2 regions of the Streptomyces sp. BRA346 genome follow, and region 1 is predicted to be linked to the other one. Evidence: riboswitches for the same ligand, from Rfam matches in the RefSeq annotation. Region 1 holds a riboswitch; the other holds the start of a gene.

Region 1 (4,698 bases):
ACCGTCCGGACCGGGGCCCCGGTCGTGGTCATGAACGTCTTCCGCGCCGATAGGCTTGGCCTGATCGAGCCATAGCCACTCAGGAGCGGACCATGGACGTTGTGACCCCAGCCGGAGGCGACAGCACCGCGACGGCCCGCACCTGGCCGGATGTGCTCAGCTCCCTCCTCGGCGGCCAGGACCTCGGGGCCGACGACACCGCCTGGGCCATGGACCGCATCATGCGCGGGGAGGCCACCGACGCCCAGATCGCCGGGTTCGCGGTCGCGCTGCGGGCCAAGGGCGAGACCGTGGCCGAGCTGTCCGGCCTCGTCCGCGCCATGTACGGGCACGCCAAGACGATCGAGGTGCCCGGGCCGACCGTCGACATCGTCGGCACGGGCGGCGACCGTGCCAAGACCGTCAACATCTCGACCATGTCCGCCCTGGTGGCGGCCGGGGCGGGCGCGCGCGTCGTCAAGCACGGCAACCGCGCCTCGTCCTCCGCGAGCGGCGCCTCCGACGTCCTGGAGAAGCTCGGCGTCAACCTGGATCTGAGCCCGGCGCGGGTGGCCGAGATCGCCGAGGAAGCGGGCATCACCATGTGCTTCGCGGTCAAGTTCCACCCGTCGCTGCGGCACGTCGCGGCGGCCCGCCGCGAGCTGGGCATCGCCACCCCGTTCAACTTCCTCGGCCCGCTCACCAACCCGGCCCGGGTCCGCTGCCAGGTGACGGGCGTCGCCGATGCCCGCATGGCGCCGATCATGGCCGGGGTGCTGGCCGAGCGGGGCTCCTCGGCGCTGGTCTTCCGGGGCGACGACGGTCTGGACGAGCTGACCGTCACCGCGACCTCCCAGGTGTGGGTGGTGCGGGACGGCACGGTCCGCCGGGAGACGTTCGACCCGCGCGACATCGGCTTCGACCTGGCCCCGGTGGAGGCGCTGCGCGGCGCCGACGCCTCGCACAACGCGGACGTGGCCCGCCGCCTGCTGGCGGGCGAGACGGGCCCGGTCCGCGACGCGGTCCTCCTGAACTCGGCCGCCGCCCTGGCGACCCTGGACTGGGACCGCGAGCCCGCTGACACCCCGCTCCCGGCCCGCATCGCGGCGGGCGTCACCCGAGCCGCCGCCTCGATCGACTCGGGCGCCGCGAGGCAGTCCCTGGAACGGTGGGTCCGGGCCAGCAACGCGTAACGGGCGCCTGGGGTTTCGTTGCCGGGTGCGGCCCGGTGGCCGGGTTGTGCCCACCCGTTCCTCCCCCAGCTACCGCTGGGAGGTGCCCCCTCCGCGGAACGATTGCCCACAACCAGGTCGACCTCCCCAACCTCGCGCCCGCTCCTCAGCCCTCGCGCCCGCTCCTCAGCTCTTGCCCCGTCCCCAGCCCTCCGGGCGTACCACCCAGCCCCTCCGGCGTTTGAGGAGCGGGGGTGCAGGGGGCGGAGCCCCGGCGGGGTCGGGGGCGGAGCCCCGGTGGGGCCCGGGGGCTTGCCCCCGGTTTCGGGGAGGGGCGGGGTGGGGGAAGCCCCCGCCCCGCGTCCACTATGCGGACGCGCGCTGAGGTGTCGCGCGTCCGCATGGCATAATCCCCCCAGGTCACGAGCGACAGCGACTTCGGCCCCGGCCCGCTGTCCGGCAACCCTCCGTCCGTGGCGGGGTGCCCCGGGTGATGACCAGGCCGCCCGCAGCGAGGCGTGCGGCAAGCGCGGACCCCTCGCACTAGGGGTCCTGGTGGTCGAGGGAGTTTCTCCGTGACGCAGCGAATGCGCTAGGGCCGCAGCGCCCCGTTTTCCCCCCTGCTCCGCGCGGAGCCCACCGTGCGTTGAGCGAGTTTCCGCATGCTCGCAACCCCATCGGGAGAATTCGCCATGTCCGTGTGCCCTTCTGCTGTCGAGACCTCCGCCCCGCTCGCCGTCCTCGGCAGTGACGTCACCGTGCCCCTGGTCACCGGCGGTGAGGTGACCTACGCAGCCCTCGACTACGCGGCCAGCGCGCCCGCCCTGCGGCGGGTGTGGGACGACGTCGCCGCGTACGCCCCGTACTACGGGAGCGTCCACCGCGGCGCGGGGTACCTGTCGCAGTTGTCGACGGACCTCTTCGAGACGAGCCGCAAGGACGTCGCGGCGTTTCTGGGGTGCCGGGAGGACGACCAGGTGGTCTTCACCCGCTCGACCACCGACTCGCTCAACCTGCTGGCCGCCGCGCTGCCCACCGGCACGGAGGTGTTCGTGTTCGAGACCGAGCACCACGCCTCGCTGCTGCCGTGGGAGCAGCGGGAGGACACCCGGGTGACCTACCTGAGCGCGCCGCGCTCGCCGCGGGAGGCCGTGGAGACGCTGGAGAAGGCGCTGGCGGGGCGGGCCGGGGGCCCGGCGCTGGTGTGCGTGACGGGCGCGTCGAACGTGACGGGCGAGCTGTGGCCGGTGCGGGAGCTGGCCGCGGCGGCGCACGCGCGGGGCGCCCGTATCGTGCTGGACGCCGCGCAGCTGGCCCCGCACCACCCGGTGGACATCGCGGAGGCGGACGTGGACTGGGTGGCGTTCTCGGGGCACAAGCTGTACGCGCCGTTCGGGGCGGGCGTCCTGGCGGGCCGGGCCGACTGGCTGCGCGAGGCGCGGCCGTACCTGGCGGGCGGCGGCGCGAGCCGCAAGGTCGCGCGGCGGGACGACGGCGGGGTGGACGTCGAGTGGCACACCACCGCGGCGCGGCACGAGGCCGGTTCGCCGAACGTGATCGGGGTGTACGCGATCGCCTCGGCGTGCAGGGCGCTGTCCGAGGCCGGGTTCGACGGCCTGGTGGCGCGGGAGCGGCAGCTGATCGCGACCGTACGGGAGGGGCTGGCGGAGGTGCCCGAGGTGCGGCTGCTGTCGCTGTTCGGCGACGACGCGCCGCGCGTGGGGGTGCTGTCGTTCGTCGTGGAGGGCTGGAACAGCTCGCACTTCGCGGCGGCGCTGTCCGCGGAGTACGGGATCGGCGTACGGGACGGGCTGTTCTGCGCGCATCCGCTGGTGCGGACCCTGCTGGGTGGCGAGGCCGGCGACCCGGGGGAGTGCGGCGCGCCCGAGGCCGCCCCGGGGGAGCGCTCCCTGAACGCGATCCGCGTCAGCTTCGGCGCGGGCACCCCGGATGAGCATGTGGAGCGCTTCGTCCGGGCGGTGAAGGAGCTGGTCCGGGACGGCGCGAAGTGGGAGTACCGCACGGAGGACGGCCGCTGCGTGCCCGCGCGCTAGCCCGATACGACCTAGCTGTCGAGACCGATGGCGAACGCGGCTTCCAGGTCGTGCTGGGAGTAGGTGCGGAACGCGATGTGGGTCTCGGTGGAGGCCACCCCCGGCAGCTTGCTGATCTGGCCCGTGATGATGTCCGCGAGGTCGTCGTGGCGGGCCACCCGCACCATCGCGATCAGATCGTGCGCGCCGGTGACCGAGTAGACCTCGCTGACGCCCTCGATCGCGGCGATCTTCTCGGCGGTCTCCGGGATCCGGTCCACGCTGGTCTTGATGAGCACGATCGAAGTGATCACGGCTGGCTTTCTCCCTCGCTGGACCTGGCTGCGCCGCCCACTCTATCCGGCCGTCCGAAGCGGGCCCACGCGTAGAGAAATCCCAGGGTGAAGCCCACGAGATGGGCGAGGTAGGCCACTCCGGGGCGGGCGTCGGCCTGGCGGGCGGCGAGCCACTGGAGGGTGACCCAGAAGATCAGTACGGCCCAGGCGGGGAAGCGCAGCGGGAGGAAGAACAGGAACGGGAACAGGCTGGTCACCCGGGCGCGCGGAAAGAGCCATAAGAAGGCGCCGAGGACGCCGGAGATGGCGCCGGAGGCGCCGACCAGCGTCTGCGGCGATGAGGCGTGGGCGGCGGCGTAGCCGAGGAGCGCGAGATAGCCGGTGACGAGGTAGAAGAGGGCGAAGTGCATACGGCCCATGCGTTCCTCGGTCATCGCCCCGAAGACGTAGAGGAACAGCATGTTGCCGAGGAGATGCAGCCAGTTGCCGTGGACGAAGAGCGCGGTCAGCGGGGTCAGCGGCTCGGCGGGGGTGCCGCTCCACAGGGCGCTGGGGACGACGCCCCAGCGCTCGAAGTACGAGGTCTGGGCCTGGAGGAGGTCCCCGCCGGAGCCGTAGCGGGGGTCGAGCCCGGAGGCCGGTCCGAGGACGAAGATCAGGCAGCAGGTGACGATGAGGGCGTACGTCATCACGGGACGGCCGGACCCCGCCGACTTCTCGATCATGGGCAGATCATCGCGTACCCGGCACAACCTGCCCAGAGCGCCTCGCCGCCGCCCGGGGGCGGGGGTACGGGCCCGACAACCCCCGGGGCTCAGGCCGTAGGGTTACAGGACGCCGATGAGCCCGAGTAGCGAGGACCCGACACCATGGCCGTTCCCACGCCGACAGCCGAGACCCGCTGGCGCTGCACCCTGTGCGGCAACCTCACCCGTTTCGATGTGACCCGCTCGACGAAGGCCGTCGAGTTCATCCACCTGGACCTGGCGGGGGAGCCTCGGGTCGAGGAGCGCGATGTGCTCAGTGAGACCATTGAGTCAGTGCGTTGTCGCTGGTGCAACGCGGTCGACCAGATCGAGCTGGTGGACCGTCCGAGTGCGAACGCGAGCGCCTGAGACACGGAGCGAGGAGAAGGTGGTGGACCGGACGGGCGGCCGCGAGGCGGCCGGTGACGCCGAGGGCGTCACCGAGGCGCTGGACCGCCCCCTGCCGGAAGGG
Region 2 (4,698 bases), on a different contig from region 1:
GGCGGAGACGGCCTCGACGGCCTTCTCGATGCCGCGCTTGAGGGCCATCGGGTTGGCGCCCGCGGCAACGTTCCGCAGGCCCTCCTTGACCAGCGCCTGGGCGAGGACGGTCGCGGTCGTCGTGCCGTCACCGGCGACGTCGTCCGTCTTCTTCGCGACCTCCTTGACCAGCTCGGCGCCGATCTTCTCGTACGCGTCCTCGAGTTCGATCTCCTTGGCGATGGACACACCATCGTTGGTGATCGTGGGGGCGCCCCACTTCTTCTCGAGGACGACGTTACGGCCCTTGGGGCCGAGGGTGACCTTGACGGCGTCGGCGAGCTGGTTCATCCCGCGCTCGAGGCCGCGCCGCGCCTCCTCGTCGAACGCGATGATCTTGGCCATGTGAAGTGGTCCTCCCAAGACGGGGTGGATTGCTCCGGACCGCGCCTGGCGCCCGCGACGGACGGCCTGCCTGCCGTGCGGTTCCTTGCCCCGCGCGGCATCGGCGAGCCTCACCGACCCGATCCTTCTGTCACTCTCACCTTCAGAGTGCTAACGCAATAATTAGCACTCGCCCCATGAGAGTGCAAGCGCCCGACGGGCGTCAAGAGAGGCGGGCGAGAGCCCCCGCGGACATGCCAGAGGGCCCGCCCCCTCGCGGGATGCGGGCCCTCCGGCTACTTCAGTCAGCTGCGTCGCGTTCGGCGCGTCAGCCTGCGGCCACGCGGACCATGTCCGCCTGCGGGCCCTTCTGGCCCTGCGAGATCTCGAACTCGACCCGCTGGCCTTCCTCGAGGGTGCGGTAACCGTCCATCTGGATCGCACTGTAGTGGACGAACACGTCCGCACCACCGTCGACCGCGATGAAGCCGTACCCCTTCTCCGCGTTGAACCACTTGACGGTGCCCTGAGCCATTCCTAACTCCCCTATTGCTGGCCCTTGCGCAGGACCGCACTCCGCGGACCCGGGTCAGACCTCACCCCCCGAGTCGAGGGGGGTGTGCGCCGGAACGCGTCGACCGCCGCTGAATGTATCCGTCCCAACGCCCTCTGCAACAGGTCAATTGGACGAGAATTCTGGGCACGGCCGATCGGTAAAAAGTGGAGAAGTCCCGTGAAGTCCGGGCAAACCCGACCGGACATAGGGCGCCAACCCGACAAATCGCGCACACACTTTGCGCACAAGTTGACGAGTTCTCATATGCGGTTCCGGCACCGGGCTTGATCAGATAGCCCGCGCCCGATGGAGAAGCGGGGCAACTGTATCGCGATTCCACACACGGAATCGCCCCGTCCGGATCTTCCCGGGCGAGGCGATTTCCAGAGGTGAGCGGGGTGATGGGGCGTCAGCAGCCACCCGCGACCGCGGGGATGATCGACACCCCGGCGCCGTCCGGCGTGGCCGTGGCCAGGCCCTCGGCGAACCGCACGTCGTCGTCGTTGACGTAGACGTTCACGAAGCGGCGCAGCTTGCCGGTGTCGTCCAGGACGCGCGCGGAGATGCCCGCGTGGTTCTTCTCCAGGTCCGCCAGAACCTCGGCGAGGGTCGCGCCCTCGGCGCTGACCTCGGCCTGGCCGCCGGTGTAGGTACGCAGGATGGTCGGGATTCGGACGTTGACGCTCATGCGAGGCCAGCCTCTCGGAACGAGTCAAGGGTGGGGCGGATGATGGCGGAGGGACCCGTGGTGGGGGCCACCGCGTCGAGGGTCTTCAGGCCGTCGCCGGTGTTGAGGACGACGGTCGTCAGGGACGGGTCGAGCAGCCCGTCCTCGATCAGCTTCTTGGTCACGCCGACGGTCACGCCGCCCGCGGTCTCCGCGAAGATCCCCTCGGTGCGGGCGAGCAGCTTGATCGCGTCGACCACCTGCTCGTCGGTGACGTCCTCCACCGCCCCGCCGGTGCGGCGCGCGATGTCGAGGACGTACGGGCCGTCCGCCGGGTTGCCGATGGCCAGCGACTTGGCGATGGTGTTCGGCTTCTGCGGGCGTACCACGTCGTGGCCCGCCTTGAAGGCGGTGGACACCGGGGAGCAGCCCTCGGCCTGGGCGCCGAAGATCTTGTACGGCTTGTCCTCGACCAGACCGAGCGCGATCAGCTCCTTGAGCCCCTTGTCGATCTTGGTGAGCTGGGAGCCGGACGCGATCGGGACGACGATCTGGTCCGGCAGCCGCCAGCCGAGCTGCTCGCAGATCTCGTACGCCAGGGTCTTGGAGCCCTCGCCGTAGTACGGCCGCAGGTTGACGTTGACGAAGCCCCAGCCCTCGCCCGCCGGGTCGCCGATCAGCTCGCTGCAGAAGCGGTTGACGTCGTCGTAGTTGCCCTCGATGCCGACCAGGTCACCGCCGTAGACGGCGGCCATGACGACCTTGCCCGCCTCCAGGTCGTGCGGGATGAAGACGCAGGAGCGGAAGCCCGCGCGGGCCGCCGCGGCGCCCACCGCACCGGCCAGGTTGCCGGTGGAGGAGCAGGACAGGGTGGTGAAGCCGAAGGTGCGGGCCGCCTGGACGGCGATGGCGACGACCCGGTCCTTGAAGGAGTGGGTCGGGTTGCCGGAGTCGTCCTTGACGTGCAGCTCGCCGGTGACGCCCAGCTCACGGGCGAGCCGGTCGGCCTTGACGAGCTGGGTGAAGCCCGGGCTCAGGCTGGGGAGCGCGGCCACGTCGGCGGGGACGGGCAGCAGCGGCGCATAGCGCCAGATGTTGTCGGGACCGGCCTCGATCTGCTTCCGCAGTCCCTCGGGATCGCCGCTCGGCAGCTCGTACGCCACCTCGAGCGGCCCGAAACACGACCCGCACGCGAAGATCGGGCCGAGGTCGAAGCGCTCACCGCACTCGCGGCAGGACAGGGCGACGGCGGGGCCGAAAGCGGCAGCGGAAGTGGTTGAGCTTTCGACGGATTGCACAGCCATGGAGGCGAGGCCCTTTCTCCTCATCTTCCTCGGGACGCATTTCGCCACGAGACGGAATTGGCACCTTCCCGAGCTGGGAGCCTCGCTACAGGACGCGAGACCAGCTGGAGGGTTGCCGGGGCTTCAACGGGCCGTTCCCTCTGCCCCTCTGGATGAGCGGTATGGCCGCCGGGCCGCACCCGGGGCGTTTGTCCGCACCGAGCCCCCGACATACGAAGGTCATGTGCGCTGTTCAAGACTGTAACCGACGGCCCGGATGGTTGAGCTAGCCGTCCGAACCGCGAGATGGATCACAACGATCACGCCGCGCGATCACAGCAGGGAGACGAAACAGGTGCTGGATGAGGTGGAGCGCTGGCTGGAGCACCGCTCCTGGTCGGCCGACGACCGTCCGCTGGACCGCCTGCTGGCCGCGAAGCGCGACACGGCGACGAGCGTCAGCGTGGTGCTGCCCGCGCTGAACGAGGAGGCGACCGTCGGCGAGATCGCCGCCGCGATCCGCCGCGATCTGATGACCGAGGCCGTGCCGCTCGTCGACGAGCTGGTGGTGCTGGACTCCGGCTCCACGGACCGCACCGCCGAGGTCGCGGCGGCGGCCGGGGCGAGGGTGGTGCACCGCGACGCGCTGCTGCCCCGGCTGCCCGCGCTGCCCGGCAAGGGCGAGGTGCTGTGGCGGTCGCTGCTGGCCACCAGCGGCGACATCGTCTGCTTCATCGACGCCGACCTGCGCGAATTCGACGCGCGCTTCGTCTCCGGCATCGTCGGGCCGCTGCTCACCGACCCCGGGGTGCAGCTGGTCAAGGGCATGTACGACCGGCCGCTGCGGGACACCGCGGGCCAGGGCGGACGGGTCACCGAGCTGGTCGCGCGGCCGCTGCTGAACCTGCACTGGCCGCAGCTCGCCGGTTTCGTCCAGCCGCTGGGCGGCGAGTACGCGGCCCGGCGCTCGCTGCTGGAGCGGCTGCCGTTCCCCGTCGGGTACGGGGTCGAGCTGGGCCTGCTGGTCGACGCGCTGCACACGGTCGGGCTCGACGCCCTCGCCCAGGTCGACATCGGCGTGCGCAAACACCGCCACCAGGACGGCAAGGCGCTCGGCCGGATGGCCGCCGCGATCTACCGCACCGCGCAGCTGCGGCTGGCCCGCGGCCATCTGGTGCGGCCGCGGCTGACCCAGTTCGAGCGCGGCGAGAACGGCTTCGAGCCGCGGACGACGGCGGTGGACACGGAGGAGCGGCCGCCGATGATCGAGATCCCGGAGTACGCGGAGCGGCGCGCGGCCTGAGGGCGCCTCTTCCGGGGCAAGAAACCGTACGTACGTTTGCGCGCGGTGCCCGATGGCTAGGCTCGCGACATGGCCGTTGAACGCAGCGCACCGATCCTCGTCGCGTCCAACCGCGGCCCGGTCTCGTACGCGCTGGGCGAGGACGGTTCGCTCTCCCCCAAGCGCGGGGGCGGCGGGCTGGTCTCCGGGCTGAGCGCGATCGGGCCCGACGCGGGCGCGGTCTGGGTGTGCGCCGCGCTCGGCGACGGCGACCGCGAGGCGGCGCGCCGCGCCGGGGCGGGGCACCTGGACGCGGACCACACCGGCGGGCAGCAGGTGCGGATGCTGGACATCGCGCCGGACGTCTTCGCCGCCGCGTACAACGGCGTCGCGAACTCGGTGCTGTGGTTCGTCCACCACCTGCTCTACCAGACCCCGGTCGAGCCGGTCTTCGACGCGGAGTTCCGCGCCCAGTGGGAGGCGTACGAGGCGTACAACGCGGCCTTCGCCGACGCGCTCGCCCAGGAGGCGGCCGACGGCGCGGTCG

The links. A riboswitch is a leader RNA that binds a small molecule or an ion and turns the genes downstream of it on or off. The one in region 1 is predicted to bind S-adenosylmethionine.
Region 2: another riboswitch for S-adenosylmethionine. It lies ahead of thrC (threonine synthase); the one in region 1 lies ahead of LCH29_RS10285 (aminotransferase class V-fold PLP-dependent enzyme).

Annotation. Positions count from the first base shown of each region.
Region 1 is NZ_JAIWIH010000006.1:116,259-120,956, forward strand. Features, by position in the region: gene trpD (anthranilate phosphoribosyltransferase) at 93-1,172, shown strand; SAM riboswitch class IV at 1,570-1,687, shown strand; gene LCH29_RS10285 (aminotransferase class V-fold PLP-dependent enzyme) at 1,844-3,205, shown strand; gene LCH29_RS10290 (Lrp/AsnC family transcriptional regulator) at 3,217-3,498, opposite strand; gene LCH29_RS10295 (rhomboid family intramembrane serine protease) at 3,495-4,205, opposite strand; gene LCH29_RS10300 (hypothetical protein) at 4,350-4,595, shown strand; gene LCH29_RS10305 (NYN domain-containing protein) at 4,615-4,698, shown strand, end outside.
Region 2 is NZ_JAIWIH010000030.1:21,769-26,466, forward strand. Features, by position in the region: gene groL (chaperonin GroEL) at 1-384, opposite strand, end outside; gene LCH29_RS30680 (cold-shock protein) at 692-898, opposite strand; gene LCH29_RS30685 (MoaD/ThiS family protein) at 1,329-1,607, opposite strand; gene thrC (threonine synthase) at 1,604-2,890, opposite strand; SAM riboswitch class I at 2,908-3,049, opposite strand; gene LCH29_RS30695 (glucosyl-3-phosphoglycerate synthase) at 3,225-4,172, shown strand; gene LCH29_RS30700 (alpha,alpha-trehalose-phosphate synthase (UDP-forming)) at 4,242-4,698, shown strand, end outside.